2 linked regions of the Skermanella rosea genome follow. The protein of the gene in region 1 binds, or shares a complex with, the protein of each later gene. Links are inferred from orthologs where the notes say so. Each region holds a gene or a part of one and is shown on either strand. Other genes may lie near its edges. The genes, in order: pabB and JL101_RS12170.

Region 1 (9,375 bases):
GTTCGGCGGTCGAGTAGAACCTGCCGTCGTACTTGACCGCGTGGTTGTAGGGCCGGTACAGGCGCATCGTGAGGTGCTCCATCGTCCGGCGCAGCAGCGTGTGGCCGCCGACCGGATGCTCGACGTCCGGGTTGGCGGGGATCTCGATCGTGATGTCGCCGGTCGCCTGCCGCCCGGAGACCTTCCAGCCGATCTTCTCCAGATCCAGGTCGTAGTCGGCGACCTCGACGGGCAGGGGCTGCTCAGGCTCGGTCCAGAAGGGCGAGCCGGGCGGCTGGAGGAAGGCCATGACGAGCGACCGCAAGCCCCAGTGGCAGCTTCCGGTGCCGGTATAGGGCTCGACGAAGCGGAGATCCTGGCCGTAATAGCCCTGGGTCAGCTGCCCGCCCCGGAGGGCGCCCCGCTCCACGAAGTGCCGCCACACCGCGTCCAGCGCCCGGCGCGCCCGTCCCGGCGCCACGTTCTCGGGCGCTGCGGCGGCCTCCGCCACGACGGCGGCCGGGATCGCCGTACGGTAGCAGATGCTGCGCCCCATGATCGGAACGCCTTTGGGGCTGATCAGGTGGAGGATGTTGGAGGTGGACGCCTGGAGGGCATCCGCGTTGAAGTCGGCGTCGAAGTCGGGATCGACCATCCGGATCCAGGCCAGTTCGTAGCTGATGCCCCACGCATTGTAGAAGTCGATGCCTTCCGGGTTGTCGAAGAACCAGCCATGCCCGCGGTAATGCCCCATGAAGGTCTTGTAGTGGTGCAGCGGAACCTCGGCGCCAGGGACGCCGAGGTCCTTCAGCACGATGCCGACCATCAGGGGGAAGAAGTGCCAATTGTTGTCGCGGACCTTCACGGTCAGGGCCGGGGACAGCCAAGCGCCGATCCGGTCCCGCTCGGCGGGGGTCAGGCGGTCCCAGATGCGCTCCCGGGTCATCCACAGGATGCGGGCGACATCGGCGGCCTCGACGGTGCGCTGGTTGTAATCCCGCAGGTCGCCCCAGTAGGCGTCGCCTTCCCTGTCCGTCCCGGCCAGCACCCCGGCCCGCAGGACCTCGACCAGATCCACCTCGCCGATGCCGCCGCCGAGCCGGACCACGGGATCGCGGCCGGAATGGATCCAGGCCGCCGCGAGGACCGCCGTCCTGGCGAACCCTTCGAAACCGTTGATCGCATACCCCGCCCCGCTCGGCGCGCCGGGGTACTGGACCCGTTCGCCCCCGGGCGAGCGGTACGTCATGTATCCTTCCATGAAGTAGGTGAACAAAGCCTCGTACCGCTCCTCCACCCCGGCCGCGGGATCGAGAAACGCCGACCGGAGCGCCTCGTCCCGCCGCGTCGGCTCGGATTCGGCCGCCTCGTAGCTCAACCAGCCCGGAATGCCGCGCATCTTGAGATAACCTGCATAGACGCCGCCGAGAAGGAACAGACCTGTGACGAGGAAAAGGAACCACTTACGCGAAAAACGCGACTTCATTCAGAGCCAAACCTCAACGTGCCAGACAAACAAAAGCCGCGGCATCCGGTGCGGACGCGAGTTGCCGAGGCCACGAACCCGGATTGTCTATGCTCCGGGCCGGAATATCTGTGAGTTGTATCTCAGGGATGGCACGAAGGCGAAGCTTTAGGTTGAGAAAATACGGATGCCTTCAAAGTTTTCATGACAATCCCGGGGCTCTCCATAAGCCAGGAAAAGGGGTCGGAGTGGATATGCCGGGGCAACCAGATCCTTGCCCGCCTGATTGGATCGCCCCGGCACCGGCGAATGGCCGGGCGGCAATCAACCTGACGGTTTCACGCCGGAAGAAACCCCACCCCGATGAACGGGATGGAAATCTCATGATAATAGGTGTAAAAGCCTATCATCCAACTCTCCCGAAGGGTCCCGCCATGCCCGACACCGCCGTCCCGGCACACGCCCGCCACCCGGAAACTTCCGGCCGGGCATGCCAGCGATCCGGGCCTGCTTGGCCTTCCCAGGCGTACCCGCGAGAAAACCGGAAGACGGATGGGGCATCGTGCCGGGTTCGGCGACGGACGGCGGCCGATGGAGGAGCCGGGCCCGGGTGCTCGCAGGAGGTTACGGCGAGTGATGACGGATCATGACATTCACGGCCTTACCCCAGGGGTGCCGACGATCGCGCCGGCGGACTCCGAAACCGTGCTTCATGTCCACGCAGCCCGCGGCCAGCCGCCCGTGCCGGTGCCGCGCGACCCACCGGCACGGGAAGAAGTGGGACCCACGCCCGCGCCCCGAACTCGCCGACGGAGCCGCGGTGCATGACGACAGATGATGACGTTTCCGGCCTTACCCCGGGGCGACAGCACCCGATCCGCCGACCGGTTCCCCGCCTACCGGTCCACCACCACGTCGCTGGTCGGCTTGGAGCAGCACAGCAGCACCTGCCCGGCGTCGATCTCGCGCTGGCGGATGCCGCCGCCGTGCTGCATGTCCACGGTGCCGGCGACCAGCTTGCTCTTGCAGGTGCCGCACAATCCCTTGGTGCAGGAGGACGGCAGGCGCATGCCCGCCATCCGCGCGGCGCTCAGGATGGACGTCCCGGCATCACACTCGATCACCCGCCCGGTCTTGGCGAACTCCACCCGGAAGGTGCGCGCGACCGCCTCGGGGGGCGGCACCGGCACCACAGCAGAAGCCGCCGCCGCATCAGGCTGGACCTCGGCCAGGGTCGCGAAGTCGAAGCTCTCCTCGTGATAGCGCCGCATGTCGAAGCCGGCCTCGGCCAGCATCGCCCGTACCGCCGCCATGTAGGGCGCCGGGCCGCAGGTGAAGACGGTGCGTTCCTCCAGGTCCGGCGCGATCAGCCGCAGCATCGGCAGGGTCAGCCGCCCCCGGAAGCCGCTCCAGGCGCGCTCGGTGCCCGTCGTCTCGCAGACATAGGCGGTCGAGAACCGGGGCAGGTTGCGCGCCATCAGGTCCAGCTCGGTCCGGAAGATGATGTCGGCCGGGCTGCGGGCGCTGTGGACGAACACGATGTCCCGGTCCTGGGCAAGGTCGTGGTACGTCCGCGCCATCGACATCAGCGGCGTGATTCCGCTGCCGCCGGACAGGAACAGGTATTTCGGTGCCGGATGGTCGATCGCCGTGAAGTCCCCCAGCGGGCCGACCGCGCGCAGCTCCATCCCCGGCTTAAGGGTGTCGTGCAGCCAGTTGGAGACGGGGCCGCCCGGCACCCGCTTGACCGTGATGGAGATCAGGTGGCCGCGGGTCGGCGCGGAGGAGATCGTGTAGCAGCGGTTGATCACCTGCCCGCCGATCGGCAGGTCCAGGGTGATGAACTGGCCGGGCTTGTAGCGGAACAGGCGCGGCTCCCGCGCCGAGAAGACGAAGGTCCTGACGTCATGGGTCTCGTCCCGGACCTGCCGGCAGACCAGGACGTCGTCGATCTCCGGGTCCCATCCCGGCAGCTCCCGGGTGACCTGGGAGGCCAGGGCGTCTTCCGCGGAGGTCTCCAGGACAGGTGCGTCACTCATCAGCATCACCGGTTTCCTGCTCTCATCTCAGCGTGCGCCGTCGCCCGGACCGCGGGCGGCGTTATGGGCCGACATGCGGCCGACATACCAGTTGGTGAATTTCTCGACGAGCATCTCGGTATGGACCGAATAGGGGCCGGGCTCGTAGGCCGGGCTGCGGGCACCCGCCTGGGCATAGCCGACCAGCTCGCCGTCCTGGTTGTTGGTCGCGGCCCAGACCGAGATCAGGTTGCGCAGGTCGTAGTCCACGCCCTCGACCGCGTCCTTGTGGACCAGCCACTTGGTGCGCAGCAGCGTGCGCTCCGGGCTGAGCGGCAGCACCGAGAAGGTCACGATGTGGTCGCTCATGAAATGGTGCCAGGAGTTCGGCTGGGTCCAGACCGACAGCCCGCCGAGCTTGGCGTCGTTCAACCCGCCCAGCAGCTTCTTGCAGGCCACCTGCGTGTTCATGGTCTGGGACTCGCCGTGCTGGTCGATCGGCAGGCGCTGGGCGCGGTAGCCGGTCACCCGGTCGTCCAGATGGTCCACCTCCCGCGCGCCGATGCCCCGCGCCTCGCACCGGGCCTCCAGGTCGCGGACCAAGCCGTCGTAGCGGGCGATCTGCTCGCGCCCCACGTCGTCCACCTCGTCCGGCGCAAAGCCGAAGCCGTAGGCGAACAGCGGGATCGTCAGTTCGGGATGATTGACCGAGCAGTGGTAGCATTCACGGTTGTTCTCCATCGTGAGCTTCCAATTGCCCTCCTCGATGAGGTCGATCTGCTGCACCACCTTCGCGTTGGCGATGTCGTGGGGTGCGATGTAGGGCTCCAGGTCGCGCGCCATGTCCTCGATGTCGGCCGGCGGCTCGGCGGCCAGGCAGATGAAGATCAGGCCGGCGACGTTGCGCAGATGGACCTTCTTCAGGCCATGGCACGCGGTGTCGAAGCCCGGCCCCATGTGCTCGGCGAACAGCAGCGAGCCGTCCAGGCCGTAGGTCCATTGATGGTAGCGGCAGACGATGTTGCCGACCGTCGTCTTCTCGTCCAGCACCAGCCGGGCGCCCCGATGCCGGCAGACATTGTGGAAGGCCCGCAGGCCCATGTCGTCGTCGCGGGCGATGATGACCGAGGCGGCGCCGATATCCACCACCATGCAGTCGCCCGGCTCCGGCACGTCGGGCTCGACGCCCACATAGATCCAGTGCCGCCGGAAGATGATGTCGAGGTCCGCTTCGAAGATCTCGCCGCTGGTATAGAACGGCGCTTCCAGGCTATAGCCCGGCTTGCGCCGCCGGAGCAGGCTTTCCAAAGAGGATGCAACCATCGTCGACATGCAAAGGCTCTCCCGCGGCAATCGGGCGCTCGTCCCGCCCGAAGCCGATGGTGCGACGGACGGACTGGCCGGGCCTCCGCAAATGCGTCATTTTTCTCTCAAAGCGCGACATCGTCCGAGACCATGATCATCCGAGAGATCGACTGGCGCGACCCCGTCCCGGCCTTCGCCCCCTGGGCGTCGGACTCCTTCGCCGTGCTGTTCGACAGCGCCGCGGACGGGGATGCCCGCAGCCGATGGAGCTACCTCGCGGTCGAGCCCTTCCGCACGATCCTGGCCGGCCCGGGCGGCGTCGATGTGGACGGGCTGCCGGCAACGGGCGATCCCTTCGCCGTGCTGGAGGCCGAGCTGGGGCGGACCCCGATGGCTCCCGGCGCTGGGCCGGCGCCCTGGTGCGGCGGCGCGGCCGGCTTCCTGGGCTACGGCCTGGGCCGCCATCTGGAGCGCCTGCCCTGCCGCCACGGCGACGACCTCGGCATCCCGGACATGGCGATCGGCCTCTACGACGTGGTCGTCGCCTTCGACCACCGGGAGCGGCGCTGCTGGATCACCTCGATCGGCGGGACCGGAAAGCTGGACGCGGTGGCCGCCCGGCTTGAAGCCGCACCTCCCGCCCCGGCGGAGCCGTCCCCTTCCGCCGGGCCGTGGCGGGCGGAGCTGACGCGGGCCGAATACGAGCGGCGGGTCGGCCGGGTGCTGGACTATATCCGGGCCGGCGACATCTTCCAGGCGAACTTCACCGGCCGCTTCACCGCCGGCCGGCCGGCGGCACTGGGCGGTTTCGACCTCTACCGGCGCCTGCGCGCCTTGAGTCCCGCGCCGTTCGCGGCCTATGCCGCCTGCGGCTCCCGGCTCGGCCTCGCGAGCGCGTCGCCGGAACGGTTCCTGAAGCTGTCGGCCGATGGCCATGTCGAGACCCGGCCGATCAAGGGCACCCTGCCGCGCGGCGCCACGGCCGAGGAGGACGCGCGCAATGCCCGCACCCTCGCCGCCAGCGCCAAGGACCGCGCCGAGAACCTGATGATCGTGGACCTGATGCGCAACGACCTGGGGCGCGTCGCCCGGACCGGCAGCGTCACGGTGCCCAGCCTGTACGCGCTGGAGAGCTTCGCCAGCGTCCATCACCTGGTCTCGGTGGTGGAGGCGGAGCTTCGCCCCGGCGTCGGCCCGGTCGGCCTGCTGCGCGCCACCTTTCCCGGCGGATCGGTCACCGGCGCGCCGAAGATCCGCGCCATGGAGATCATCGACGAGCTGGAGGCCTGCCGACGCGGCCCCTATTGCGGCGCGCTGGCCTGGATCGGGTTCGACGGCGCCATGGACAGCAGCATCCTGATCCGCACTCTGATGGTGATGCCGGACCGCATCGCCGCCCATGCCGGCGGCGGCATCGTCTCCGACAGCGACCCGGCGCGGGAGTACGAGGAAATGCTGGTCAAGATCACGCCGCTGCTGCGCGCGGCGGATCCGGAATGGAGGGCGGAGTGAAAATCTGGCTGAACGGTGCGCTGACCGAAGCGGATGTGGCGCGGATCGACCCGGCCGACCGGGGCTTCACGCTGGGCGACGGTCTGTTCGAGACGATCCGGGTCGCGGCCGGGCGCCCCTGCCACCTGGATCGCCACTTGGCGCGGCTGGCCGACGGGGCGGCGGTGTTGGGCATTCCGCTGCCGATGGAGACACCGGAAATCGCCGCCGGGATCGCTTCCCTGCTGGCGGAGACGGAATGGGCGGAAGCGGCGGTACGGCTGACCCTGACGCGGGGACCGGCGCCGCGCGGCCTGCCGCCGCCCGACACGCCCCGGCCGACGCTGCTGGCGACGGCGGCTCCGGCCTCCCCGCCCCCGGCGCCGGCCCGCGCGGTGATCGCCCGCTCGACCTGCCGGAACGAGCTGTCACCGCTCTCCCGGCTCAAGAGCCTGAACTATCTCGACGGCATCCTGGCCCGGCGCGAGGCGGTCGACCGCCGCGCCGACGACGCGCTGCTTCTGAACACCCGCGGCCGCCTGGCCGAGGCCACCGTCGGCAACGTCTTCGCCGTGATCGACGGCGTGCTGATGACTCCGCCCGCCACCGAGGGAGCGCTGCCGGGCATCGCGCGCGGCTTGGCGATCGAGCGCCTGGCGGTGGTCGAGCGCCCCGTGACGGTCGAGGAACTGCTGCATGCCACGGAGATCGCCGTCACCAACAGCCTGGGCGTCAGGCCGGTAGCCACTCTGGAAGGCCGGCCTCTGGAGAGCCGCACCGCGGCCTCCGAACTGGCCCGCGTGATTTTTTCTGCGTAGGTCGGCCTTCGCCCGCAGGGCGAACGCCGACACCATGCGGGAACGTCGGAGTCCGCCGTCGGCGTTCGCCCTGCGGGCGAAAGCCGACCTACGGTGTTTCGAACTCGGCGATCGATGTCAGTGGCCGCTCAGCCGGCCTTCAACTGGCCGGTGACCCAGTATTCGATCCGCTCCGGGTTCTTCTTGATGTAGTTGTCAACCGCCTGCTCGTAGCTGCTGCTCTGGGCCTCGAACATGATCGCCTCGACGTCAGCCAGCGGCAGCACCATGCGGCCCAGGAACTCGTAGGCCTCCGGCTGGTCCTGGTAGAACCCCTTGCGGACCAGCTTGTTGACGCTCTCCAGCCCGCCCAGCGATCCCTTGGGATCGTCCAGGTAGCGCAGCTCGTGCTTGGCGAACATCCAATGCGGGCTCCAGCTGGTGGCCACGATCCAGTCCTTGCGGCGCTCCGCCCGTTCGACGCCGGCGAGCATAGCGGCGTCGCTGGCCGAGATCAGCTGGTAGTCCGTCAGGCCGTAGTCCTTCAGCGCCTGTTCGGACGCCTGCATCAGCCCCGCGCCGGGGTCGATGCCCTGGATCTTGCTGCCGAGCTTCTGCTTCACCTCGGGCTTGCTCAGGTCCTCGATGCTCTTCAGCTCGGACTCCGGGATGTAGGCCGGAACCACCCAGCCCAGCTTGGCGCGGGTATACATCGGGCCGAGATCGTCCACGTCCTGACCGACCTTGTCCAGGTAGGGCTTGTGGGTCAGCGGTTGCCACGACATCAGCATGGCGTCGAGGTTGCCCGACGCGATGCCCTGGTACTGGATGCCGATATCGGCCATGGTCAGCTGGACCGTGTAGCCCATGCGGTCTTCCATGACCTTCTTCGCCAGCTTGGTCACCGCCTCGGCGTCGGACCAAGCCGTCCAGCCGATGTTGATCTTCTTCTCGGCGGCCAGCGCGGGACCGGCCAGTGCGGCCACCATCACGGCGGCGGCGGCCGAGGTTGCGGCGACGCTCAAAGCCCTGGAAAAAATTCCCATCTTCTGTTAGCCTCCTGTATCATCATTCTGATTTTTGCCCGACGCTTAATGCGTCGGGTTCGAACGGGCCGGCGACGGCATCAGCCGTTGCAGGAATGCCGGCATCACGAAGCGGCCCTTGGAGGGTGCCGCGGCCTTGGCCCCGAAGCTCTGGGTGATGCGGTCAAGGATGATCGCGAGTAGCACGACGGCCAGGCCGCTCTTGAAGCCCAGCCCGATGTCGAGCCGCTGGATGCCCTGGAGCACCACGTTGCCGAGCCCGCCGGCGCCGATCATCGAGGCGATCACGACCATCGACAGCGCCAGCATCATGGTCTGGTTGATGCCGGCCATGATCGACGGCCGGGCGTTGGGAAGCTGGACCCGGAACAGCAGCTGGCGGTCGGTGCAGCCGAAGGCGCGGGCGGCCTCCACGATCTCGACCGGGACCTGCTGGATGCCCAGCGCGGTCAGGCGGACCGCCGGGGGCATCGCGAAGATCACGGTGGCGATGATGCCCGGGACCCGGCCCAGGCCGAAGAACATGACGGCCGGGATCAGGTACACGAAGGCCGGCATGGTCTGCATGAAGTCCAGCGTCGTCTTGGAGATGCCCTCGACCAGCTTGCTCCGCGCCATCCAGACGCCGAGCGGCACGCCCAGGATCAGGCTGAGCATGGTAGCCGCCAGCACAAGGCCCAGCGTCGAGATCGTCTCGGTCCACAGGCCCATGGAGACGATCAGCAACAGCGCCACCAGCGTGAACAGCCCGAAGCGCAGGCTGACCCGCCAGCCGGAGAAGGCGGTCAGCAGGGCGATCATCAGCCAGACCGGCAGGGCCAGCAGCGCCCCGTCGATCGTGGCGCCGAATCCGTCCACCACGGCGGCGATGCCGTCCAGGAACGGCTGGAAATTGTCGAGGATATAGTTGACGAGGTCTTCGACCCAGATGTCGAGCGGGATCTGGAAATCCATCGGGTCAGCCCTCCCGGTCCAGGGTCTTCAGCAGGGACGAGGGCGAGATCGAGCCGACCAGCTTGTTCTCGCCGTCCACCACGGGGACCGGGCATTCGGTCGAGGCGACGGTGCGCATCACCTCGTGCAGCGGAGTCTCGGCCGAGATCGGATCGACGTCGGGCAGAAAGGCGTGGACGAAGCGGGGCTGGTCCTCCGCCGCCAGCGCGCGCTCCAGCGAGCTGCGCGACACGGTGCCCTGGTAGCGCTGGTCCTGGTCGTGGACATAGCCGTATTCCTGGTTGCCCCCGGCCAGCTTCTCCAGCGCCGGCTGGAGCACG
Region 2 (9,359 bases), 2.6 Mb from region 1 along the record:
GTCAGAGCCATGCGGTGTCGATCCACCAGTCCACCGTCGACTCCCTGTTCCAGCGGAACTGATCCACCATGAAGGCCCTGCCCGCCCGTCCCGGCTTTGTCGAAACCTACGGGGCCGGCCGTCCCCAGGTCGTCTGGACCACGCTGGTCAGCGACCTCGAAACCCCGGTCTCGGCCATGATCAAGCTGGCCGATGGCCAGAAGAACTGCTTCCTTCTGGAATCGGTGACCGGCGGCGAGGTACGCGGCCGATATTCCTTCATCGGGCTGAAACCGGACCTGATCTGGCGGTGCCGGCGCGACAAGGTGGAGATCAACCGGCGAGCCCGGTTCGACGCCCAGGCGTTCGAGCCGACCGGCGAGCCGCCGCTCCAGGCCTTGCGCGGACTGCTGGCGGAAAGCCGGATCGACCTGCCGGCCGAGCTGCCGCCCATGGCGGCCGGGCTGTTCGGCTATCTGGGCTACGACATGGTCCGGCTGATCGAGCGGCTACCCGACGACAACCCGGACATGCTCGGCATTCCGGACGCGATCCTGATGCGGCCGACCATCATCGCGGTGTTCGACGGGATCCAGAACCAGATCACCCTGGTCACGCCGGTCTGGCCGTCTGCCGGCCTGGATGCCGAGGCCGCCTACGACCTGGCCCTGGAGCGGCTGGGCGACGCCATCTCGGACCTGGAGCGCAACCTGCCCTACCGGCGCGAGGCGACGGCGGTGACGCGGGCCCTGCCGGAGCCGGTGTCGAACACCACGCGCGAGGAATATCACGCGATCGTCGAGCGGGCGAAGGAGTACATCCGGGCCGGCGACGTGTTCCAGGTCGTGCCCTCGCACCGGTTCAGCGTCCCGTTCGAGCTGCCGCCCTTCAGCCTGTACCGGGCGTTGCGGCGGCTGAACCCGTCGCCGTTCCTGCTGTACCTGGATTTCGAGGATCTCAGCATCGTCGGGTCCAGCCCGGAGATCCTGGTGCGGCTGCGGGACGGCAAGGTGACGATCCGCCCGATCGCCGGCACCCGCAAGCGTGGCGCCACGCCGGAGGAGGACAAGGCCCTCGCGGCAGACCTGCTGTCCGATCCCAAGGAACTGTCGGAGCACCTGATGCTGCTCGACCTGGGCCGCAACGATGTCGGGCGCGTGGCCGAGATCGGCTCCGTGACGGTGACGGAACGCATGGTGATCGAGTACTACTCCCACGTCATGCACATCGTTTCGAACGTCGAAGGAACGATCGACCCGAAATACGACGCGCTGGACGCGCTGTTCGCAGGATTTCCCGCCGGTACGGTATCGGGAGCGCCCAAGGTGCGGGCCATGGAGATCATCGACGAGCTGGAGAAGGCCCGGCGCGGGGTCTATGGCGGCTGCGTCGGCTATTTCGGCGCGAACGGCGCCATGGATACCTGCATCGCGCTGCGCACCGCCGTGCTGAAGGACGGCGTGATGCATGTCCAGGCCGGCGGCGGCGTGGTCGCCGACAGCGATCCGGAATCCGAGTACCAGGAAACGGTGAACAAGTCCCGCGCGCTGATCCGTGCGGCGGAAGAGGCCGTCAGGTTCGCCTCGTCGCGGTGACCATCGCGGTGACGCGGCCGGCGGGAAGCCGGCCGCTCCTCCCGGCGCAGCGGGCGACGGCGGTCAGGCCGCCGACGCCACGCCGTCGAAATCGAACCCGGCGCCTTCGACAGCGTCCTTGACGGCGTCCGCCGACAGGCTGCCGTCCACCGCGACGGTACCGGCCGCCAGGTCGACCTCGACCTTCGCCTGCCCGTCCTTGGCGATGATGGCATTGGTGACCGACCGGGCGCAGCCGCCGCAGGTCATTCCGGATACCTTGTACGTCGTGCTCATGGTTCTCTCCTCGGTGCTTCTGGTTGGATAGTGGACATCGCTTCAGCCGTGGGGCTTCAGCCGTTGGGCTGGCGGTGCTTCAGGACGGCGCTCACGGGCACCAGCGCGAAGCCGCGCGCAGCGACGGCCGGAAGCCATTGCGCCAGCGCGTCGACCGTGGCGTCGTGCGGGTGGCCGATCGCGACGGCGTAGCCCTGCCGCCTGGCCACGGCCTCGACCTTCGCGAGGCTGGCCCGCACCGACGCGGGGCTCATGTCGTGGTCCAGGAAGACATCCCGGCCGACGGTCGGCACCTGCAGTTCGCGGGCGATGCCGGAGGCGACGCTACGCGTCGTGGTGCGGCTGTCCAGGAACATCAGCCCGCGCCGGTGAAGCTCCGACAGGACGGTACGCATGCCCGGCCGGTCCTCGGTGAACCGGCTGCCCATGTGGTTGTTGATGCCGATATACCCGTCGAACGCCTTCAGGCCCTGTTCGAGCCGCCGCAGCAGCTCTCCGCTGCCGGCGCTCACCGTCATGGCGCCCGGCCCGGGATCTATGTCGCCGCCCTGGGGCTCCATCGGGATATGGACCATCAACTCGTGCCCGGCCGCGCGGGCCGCCCGGGTCTGCCGGGGCAGGTCGTTGGCATAGGGCAGCCACGCCAGGGTCAGCGGCCCCGGCAGCCCGACGACGCGGGCGCTCCTCTTGCGGTCGAGCCCCATGTCGTCGATCACGATCGCGATCATCGGACCCGAATGGGGCACCGTGAACGGCAGGGCGTTCTTCAGCCACGCGGGCGTCCCGGGAGCCACCTGGGCGGGCGGCACGGCGGGCGCCATGGGCGGCGGCAGCACGGAGGCCAGGATGGCCGGCGCCGGAACCGGCTTGACCGCCTGGGCCGGCGGCGGGGACTCGGGCGGAACGGCCTCCGCGGGCGTGGAAAGACGGGGAGGTTCGACCGGCGGCGTCTCGATCCGCGGAGCGGTCGGACGCACCGGCGCGGGACGGACGGTCGCGACCTGTGCCGGGGGGCGCTCCGGCTCGTGGCGGTACACGAAGCCGAATATCGCGCCGGCTCCGAACGTGGCGGCGATCGCCGCGGCGGCCAGGGCCACCGGCCTGATGCGGCCGCCGAGCGCCCTCAGCGCGACTCCCCTGGGCAGGGATCTCGGCCGGGCGCGCCGCGGTTTCGACGGTTTGGACTTGGAAGAGGCCATGGGTCAGGCGCAATGCTCCGCCGACGTGGGTGTCGCCAGCGATTCGAGGATGGGACAGTCCGGTCGATCGTCGCCGTGGCAACGGTCCACCAGCGTGAGCAGCGATTCGCGGATGCTGCGCAGTTCGGCGATCTTCGCGTCGATCTCCGCGATGTGGCCGCGCGCGAGGGCCTTCACGTCGGCGCTGGCCCGGCTGCGGTCGCGCCACAGGGCCAGCAGGCTGCCGACGTCCCGGACGGAGAACCCCAGTGATCGGGCATGCGACACGAAGCGCAGGGTCTGGACCTCCTCCTCCGTGTAGACGCGATAACCGTTGGAGCTTCGGCCTGCCGACGAGATCAGGCCGATGCTCTCGTAATAGCGGATCGTCTTGGCCGGTACGCCCGACCGTTTCGAAGCCGTTCCGATGTTCATTGACCAGGTTCCCCATTCGACAGCGCGTTACGATCGGTCGTGATCGTTAACGGATCGTTACTCCACGGAGCTTGCCCATGCGTCCCGTGCCACATCCCGATATGGGGCTTCCAGTGGTGGGAAGGTCAAGGCCCAACCCCATGAACCCCGCCCTATGATCCCTGCCGCGGCCCAAGCGGCGCGCTGGAAATCCGCGGGCGCGCCTTGTAGGGTATCGGCTCACTGTTTCCCATTTGTTTGCCGCGGATTGCCGCATGCTGCTGCTGATCGACAATTATGACAGTTTCACCTACAACCTCGTCCATTTCCTGGGGGAACTGGGCGCCGAGATCGTGGTGAAGCGCAACGACGCACTGACGGTGGCACAGGCGCTCGATCTGCGCCCCGACGGCATCGTGCTGTCTCCCGGTCCCTGCGACCCCGACAGGGCCGGCATCTGCCTGGACATGATCGCCGCCGCCGCCGAACGGCACTTGCCGCTGCTGGGCGTCTGCCTGGGCCATCAGGCCATCGGGCAGGCGTTCGGCGGGCACGTGGTCCGGGCGCCGGCGCCGATGCACGGCAAGATCAGCATGATGAGCCATTCCGGAGAGAGCGTGCTGGCGGGATTGCCCTCGCCCTTCCCGGCGACCCGCTACCATTCCCTGATCGTCGAGCGCGAGACCCTGCCCGACTCGCTCAAGGTGACGGCGGAGAGCGAGGACGGCCTGATCATGGGCCTGATGCACCGCGAGCTGCCAATCCACGGCGTGCAGTTCCACCCGGAAAGCATCGCGTCCGAGAACGGCCACGCGCTGCTGGCGAACTTCGTCCGGATGACCGGCGCCCCGGCGGAGCACGCGGCATGACGGCCGACATGTCGGACATGAAGGCGATCCTGGCCGGCGTTGCCGCAGGCCGGCGCCTCGGCGAGTCGGAGGCCGAGCTCGCCTTCGACATCATCATGTCGGGCAACGCGACGCCGGCGCAGATGGGCGGCTTCCTGATGGCGCTTCGGGTGCGCGGCGAGACGGTGGAGGAGATCACCGGCGCCGCCCGCACCATGCGGGCCAAGGCGGTGCCGATCAAGGCCCCTCCCGGAACGATCGACACCTGCGGCACGGGCGGCGACGCGTCCGGCACCTACAACATCTCGACCGCGACGGCCCTGGTGGTGGCATCCTGCGGCGTCCCGGTCGCCAAGCACGGCAACCGTGCGGCGTCGAGCAAGTCCGGCGCCGCCGACGTGCTGACCGCGCTGGGCGTCGACATCGAGTGCGAGATGGCCCTGGTGCAGCGGGCGCTCGACGAGATCGGCATCTGCTTCCTGATGGCGCCGAGGCACCATACGGCCATGCGCAACGTGGCGGGAACGCGGGTCGAGTTGGGAACCCGGACGATCTTCAACCTGATGGGGCCGCTGTCGAACCCGGCGGGCGCCAAGCGCCAGCTTCTCGGCGTCTTCTCCAAGGAATGGCTGGAGCCGATCGCCCAGGTCCTGGCCCGGCTGGGATCGGAAACCGCCTGGGTCGTCCACGGCTCCGATGGGTTGGACGAACTGACCACCACCGGCGCCTCCCATGTGGCGCAGCTGAAGGACGGCGTGGTCACCCGGTTCGACATCGATCCGTCGCAGGCCGGGCTGCTGCTGTCCAGTCCCTCCGACCTTAAGGGCGGCGACGCCGCGACGAACGCCGAGGCGCTGAACGCGGTCCTGGCCGGCGCCCACGGGGCCTACCGCGACATCGTGCTGCTGAACAGCGCGGCGGCCCTGCTGGTCGCCGGCAAGGCCCCGGACCTGGCCGGAGCCGTTGCCCTGGGCCGGGACGCCATCGACAGTGGCCGCGCACGGACCGTGCTCGACCGCCTGATCGCCATCACCAACAGCGGAGGCTCGGCATGAGCGACGTCCTCACCCGCATCTGTGCCGACAAGCGCGCCCATGTGGCGGCGCGGCGCGCCGAGCGCAGTTTCGCCGAGATCGACCGCGCCGCCCTGAAGGCCGACCCGCCGCGGGGCTTCACGGCATCCCTGCGCCGGAAGCTGGCCTCGGGAGACTATGGCCTGATCGCAGAAATCAAGCGAGCATCACCGAGCAAAGGGTTGATCCGGCAGGATTTCAACCCGGCGGAGCTGGCGCGGGCCTATCAGGCCGGCGGGGCCGCGTGCCTGTCCGTGCTGACCGACATCCCCTATTTCCAGGGCCAGGATTCATTCCTGGTGGAAGCCCGTGCGGCTTGCGAATTACCGTGTCTTCGCAAGGACTTCATGCTTGATCCTTATCAGGTGGTTGAAGCGCGGGCACTGGGGGCCGACTGCATCCTGCTGATCATGGCCGCCCTTGACGACGCGACGGCCCGCGAGTTGGCCGAGGTGGCGGCTCGCTACGGCATGGACGTCCTGGTGGAGGTCCACGACGGCGTGGAACTCGACCGCGCACTTGATCTTCCATGTGAACTGATCGGCATCAATAACAGGAATCTCAAGACGTTGACGGTCGATCTTGCCGTCACGGAGGAACTGGCGGCACGTGTTCCCGCGGACCGCCTGCTGGTCAGCGAGAGCGGTCTCTACGGGCCCGAGGACCTGGAGCGGATGGACAGGGCCGGCGCCCGCTGCTTCCTGGTCGGCGAGAGCCTGATGCGCCAGTCCGATGTGACGGAGGCCACCCGGTCCCTGCTGACCCGCCGGGCCGCCGCATGACCGGCGGCTTCACGCATTTCGACGCCGAGGGACGCGCCGTGATGGTCGACGTCTCCGACAAGGACGAGACGGAGCGGACGGCGACCGCCACCGGGTCGGTCTTCATGGCGGCGGAGACCCTGGCCCTGATCCTGTCCGGCGGGGTGGAGAAGGGCGACGTGCTGTCCGTCGCGCGGCTCGCCGGGATCATGGCGGCCAAGCGGACGCCCGACCTGATCCCGCTCTGCCACCCGCTGGCGCTGACCTCGGTCAAGCTGGACCTGACCTGCGACCCCGGCCGCAACGCCGTGGACATCACGGCGACCTGCAAGCTGAAGGGCCGCACCGGCGTCGAGATGGAGGCCCTGACGGCCGTGTCGGTCGCGGCTCTCACCGTCTACGACATGTGCAAGGCGGTGGACCGCGCCATGACCATCGGCGACGTGCGGCTGGCCCATAAGGCGGGCGGAAAGAGCGGCGAGTACGGGACTCCGCGATGATCTCCGTCGCCGAAGCACGGTCCCGCGTCCTCGCCGCCTTGTCGCCACTGCCGGCCGAACTGGTCGGACTGACCGAGGCGCTCGGCCGCGTGACGGCGGAGGACGTGACCGCCCGGCTCACCCAGCCGCCGGTCTCCATGTCGGCGATGGACGGCTATGCGGTGCGGTGCGCCGACGTGGCGCAGATCCCCGCGAAGCTGCGCCGCATCGGGGAAGCTCCGGCCGGAAACGCCTTCAGGGGGCATGTCGGTCCGGGAGAGGCGGTCAGGATCTTCACGGGCGCGCCGATGCCCGACGGGGCCGACGCCGTCGTCATGCAGGAGGACACCGAGTCGGACGGCGCCACGGTCACCGTCCTCCGGTCGGTCGGTCGCCACCGGCATGTCCGGCTGGCGGGGATCGATTTCCGGCAGGGGCAAGTCGGTATACCGGCCGGACGCATGCTCACGGCGCGGGACATCGGGCTTGCCGCCGCGATGAACTGGCCCTGGCTCCGCGTCCGCCGCCGCCCCCGGGTCGCGATCCTGGCGACGGGCGACGAGATCGTGCTTCCCGGGGAGGCTCTCGGGCCGGGCCAGATCGTCAGCTCGAACGCCTTCGCCCTGGCCGGCCTGATCACGGCCTGCGGCGGCGTTCCGGTCAATCTGGGCGTGGCCCTGGACACGCCGGAGTCGCTGGCCCGACTCGTCGCGGGTGCCGAGCGGGCGGACATCCTGGTCACGTCCGGCGGGGCCTCGGCGGGCGAGTATGATCTCGTGCGCGCCGTGCTGGGCGACCGCGGCATGGACCTGGATTTCTACAAGATCGCCATGCGGCCGGGCAAACCGCTGATGTTCGGCCGGCTGGGCGATGTGCCGGTCCTGGGCCTGCCCGGCAATCCGGTGTCGAGCCAGGTCTGCGCCATCCTGTTCCTCAGGCCGGCGCTCCGCCGCCTGCTCGGGCTTCCGGCGGAGGAAGGATCGCGCCGCACCGCAGTCCTGGGGCGTCCCGTCAAGCAGAACGACCAGCGCGAAGATTACCTGAGGGCATCGCTGAGTATCGGCCCGGACGGCGAACTGGTCGCCAACCCCTTCGAATCGCAGGACAGTTCGCTGCTGACGGTGCTTGCCCGGGCCGACTGCCTGGTGGTCCGCCCGCCCTTCGCGCCGGCCGCATCGGCCGGCGACACTGTCGAATTTCTTCCCCTGGGCGGCGGAGTCCTGAGTCTTTAGGTGACCGGACCTGCCGGACAAGGGTAAAAATGTTCAGCGAATGCTTGACGCCTTCCGCGAACCAAACTAGAACATAGATTGATGTTTTTGTTTTGTTCTGGACCGGTTGGTCCCGCGCGCAGGGGGCGTAGATGCTGACACGTAAACAATACGAGCTTCTGCTCTTCATCAACGACCGGCTGGGCGAAGGCGGGGTCTCGCCCTCGTTCGACGAGATGAAGGATGCCCTGGGATTGAAGTCGAAGTCGGGTATCCACCGGCTGATCACCGGGCTGGAGGAGCGCGGTTTCATCCGTCGCCTGCCCCACCGTGCCCGCGCGCTCGAGGTGCTCCGGCTGCCGGAAGGTGCGGAAGCCGGTGCGGCCCGCCAGCAGCAGCGCGCGCCCGACCGCCCGAAGTTCCAGCCCAACGTCATCAAGGGCGATTTCACCGGCGCCCTGGCCGGCCGCGAGGCCAGCACCGAGGCCGAGGCGATCCAGCTTCCGCTCTACGGTCGGATCGCTGCCGGTACGCCGATCGAGGCGCTGCGCGACAACAGCGCCATGATCAACGTCCCGGCGACGATGCTGCCCCCCGGTGACCACTACGCGCTGGAAGTCGCCGGTGACAGCATGGTCGAGGCCGGCATCCTGGACGGCGACACGGTCATCATCAACCGGTGCGACATGGCCGACAGCGGCACGATCGTCGTGGCGCTGATCGACGAGCACGAGGTGACCTTGAAGCGCCTTCGGCGCAAGGGCCAGACCGTGGCGCTGGAACCGGCGAACCCGGCCTTCGAGACCCGCATCTTCGGTGCCGACCGGGTGCGCGTCCAGGGCCGCCTGGTGGGCCTGCTGCGGCGTTACTGAAGCGAAGTCGTCAGGTCGCCGCCGTGAGGGGCGGATTGGGGAGCCTTGCGAGGCTCTACGGTCCGCCCTTTTCGTTTACGAATGCGCGGTAGTCTGGTCCGCGATACGCCACTCCGGGCGGACGATGCTGACTGGACCGCTTCATGGAAGTTTCCCGACTCTTCCGGATCTATCAGGAGCATGTCGAGGACCAGATCGAAGGCTGGTTCTACAATCATGACATCCTGCTGTTTTGGTTGATCGACTTCATCCAGAAGCAAGGCGGATTCCGCGGCGACACCTGCGAGCTTGGGATCTACAAGGGGAAGTCCGCGGTCGCGCTCGGCCTGCTGGCGCGCGCCGACGAGACCGTGTTCTGCTTCGACGCCTTCCATGAGGTTTCCCGGGCCGTGGCCGAAGCGAACATCCTCCGGTGCTGTCCGGAACTCGGAAGCAGGCTGGTATGCGTCGCCACGGATCTCCGGCAACTGGAGGGACCTCCTGACATGGTCGAGCGAGGCAGCCTCCGCTTCCTCCACCTGGATGCCGTCCATGACCATCCCTCGGTCCTGAACGACCTGAACAACTTCGCGCCCCTGCTCACGGGTCAGGGCGTGGTCGCCTTGGACGACTGCTTCGATCCGGAATGGCCGGGCGTTCCCACGGCCATGGCGGAATTCTGCCTGTCGCCGGA

Evidence for each region.
Region 2: the proteins of pabB (region 1) and JL101_RS12170 are in contact, whole or in part, in a solved structure (PDB 8RP0), measured with the Escherichia coli proteins. The link is inferred for Skermanella rosea from one-to-one orthologs.

What each region holds. Positions count from the first base shown.
Region 1 is NZ_CP086111.1:5,282,265-5,291,639, forward strand. Bases 4,119-7,098 are described here. They hold pabB (aminodeoxychorismate synthase component I), read left to right. Parts: upstream 4,119-4,917; coding sequence 4,918-6,279; downstream 6,280-7,098. Other genes in these bases: JL101_RS24695 (aromatic ring-hydroxylating oxygenase subunit alpha), read right to left, coding at 4,119-4,794; JL101_RS24705 (aminotransferase class IV), read left to right, coding at 6,276-7,076. In the rest of the region: JL101_RS24685 (DUF2264 domain-containing protein), read right to left, coding at 1-1,465; JL101_RS24690 (hybrid-cluster NAD(P)-dependent oxidoreductase), read right to left, coding at 2,341-3,483; more of JL101_RS24695, read right to left, coding at 3,511-4,118; JL101_RS24710 (glycine betaine ABC transporter substrate-binding protein), read right to left, coding at 7,205-8,101; JL101_RS24715 (ABC transporter permease), read right to left, coding at 8,147-9,055; glycine betaine/L-proline ABC transporter ATP-binding protein ProV, read right to left, coding at 9,060-9,375. UniProt on the Escherichia coli protein: Part of a heterodimeric complex that catalyzes the two-step biosynthesis of 4-amino-4-deoxychorismate (ADC), a precursor of p-aminobenzoate (PABA) and tetrahydrofolate.
Region 2 is NZ_CP086111.1:2,644,092-2,653,450, reverse strand. Bases 2,551-5,514 are described here. They hold JL101_RS12170 (anthranilate synthase component II), read left to right. Parts: upstream 2,551-3,717; coding sequence 3,718-4,311; downstream 4,312-5,514. Other genes in these bases: trpC (indole-3-glycerol phosphate synthase TrpC), read left to right, coding at 5,342-5,514; trpD (anthranilate phosphoribosyltransferase), read left to right, coding at 4,308-5,345; cueR (Cu(I)-responsive transcriptional regulator), read right to left, coding at 3,053-3,463; JL101_RS12180 (divergent polysaccharide deacetylase family protein), read right to left, coding at 2,551-3,049. Also shown: JL101_RS12195 (peptidylprolyl isomerase), read left to right, coding at 1-62; trpE (anthranilate synthase component I), read left to right, coding at 69-1,574; JL101_RS12185 (heavy-metal-associated domain-containing protein), read right to left, coding at 1,638-1,850; more of JL101_RS12180, read right to left, coding at 1,907-2,550; more of trpC, read left to right, coding at 5,515-6,145; cyclic pyranopterin monophosphate synthase MoaC, read left to right, coding at 6,142-6,624; JL101_RS12150 (molybdopterin molybdotransferase MoeA), read left to right, coding at 6,621-7,835; transcriptional repressor LexA, read left to right, coding at 7,967-8,686; JL101_RS12140 (class I SAM-dependent methyltransferase), read left to right, coding at 8,830-9,359. UniProt on the Escherichia coli protein: Part of a heterodimeric complex that catalyzes the two-step biosynthesis of 4-amino-4-deoxychorismate (ADC), a precursor of p-aminobenzoate (PABA) and tetrahydrofolate.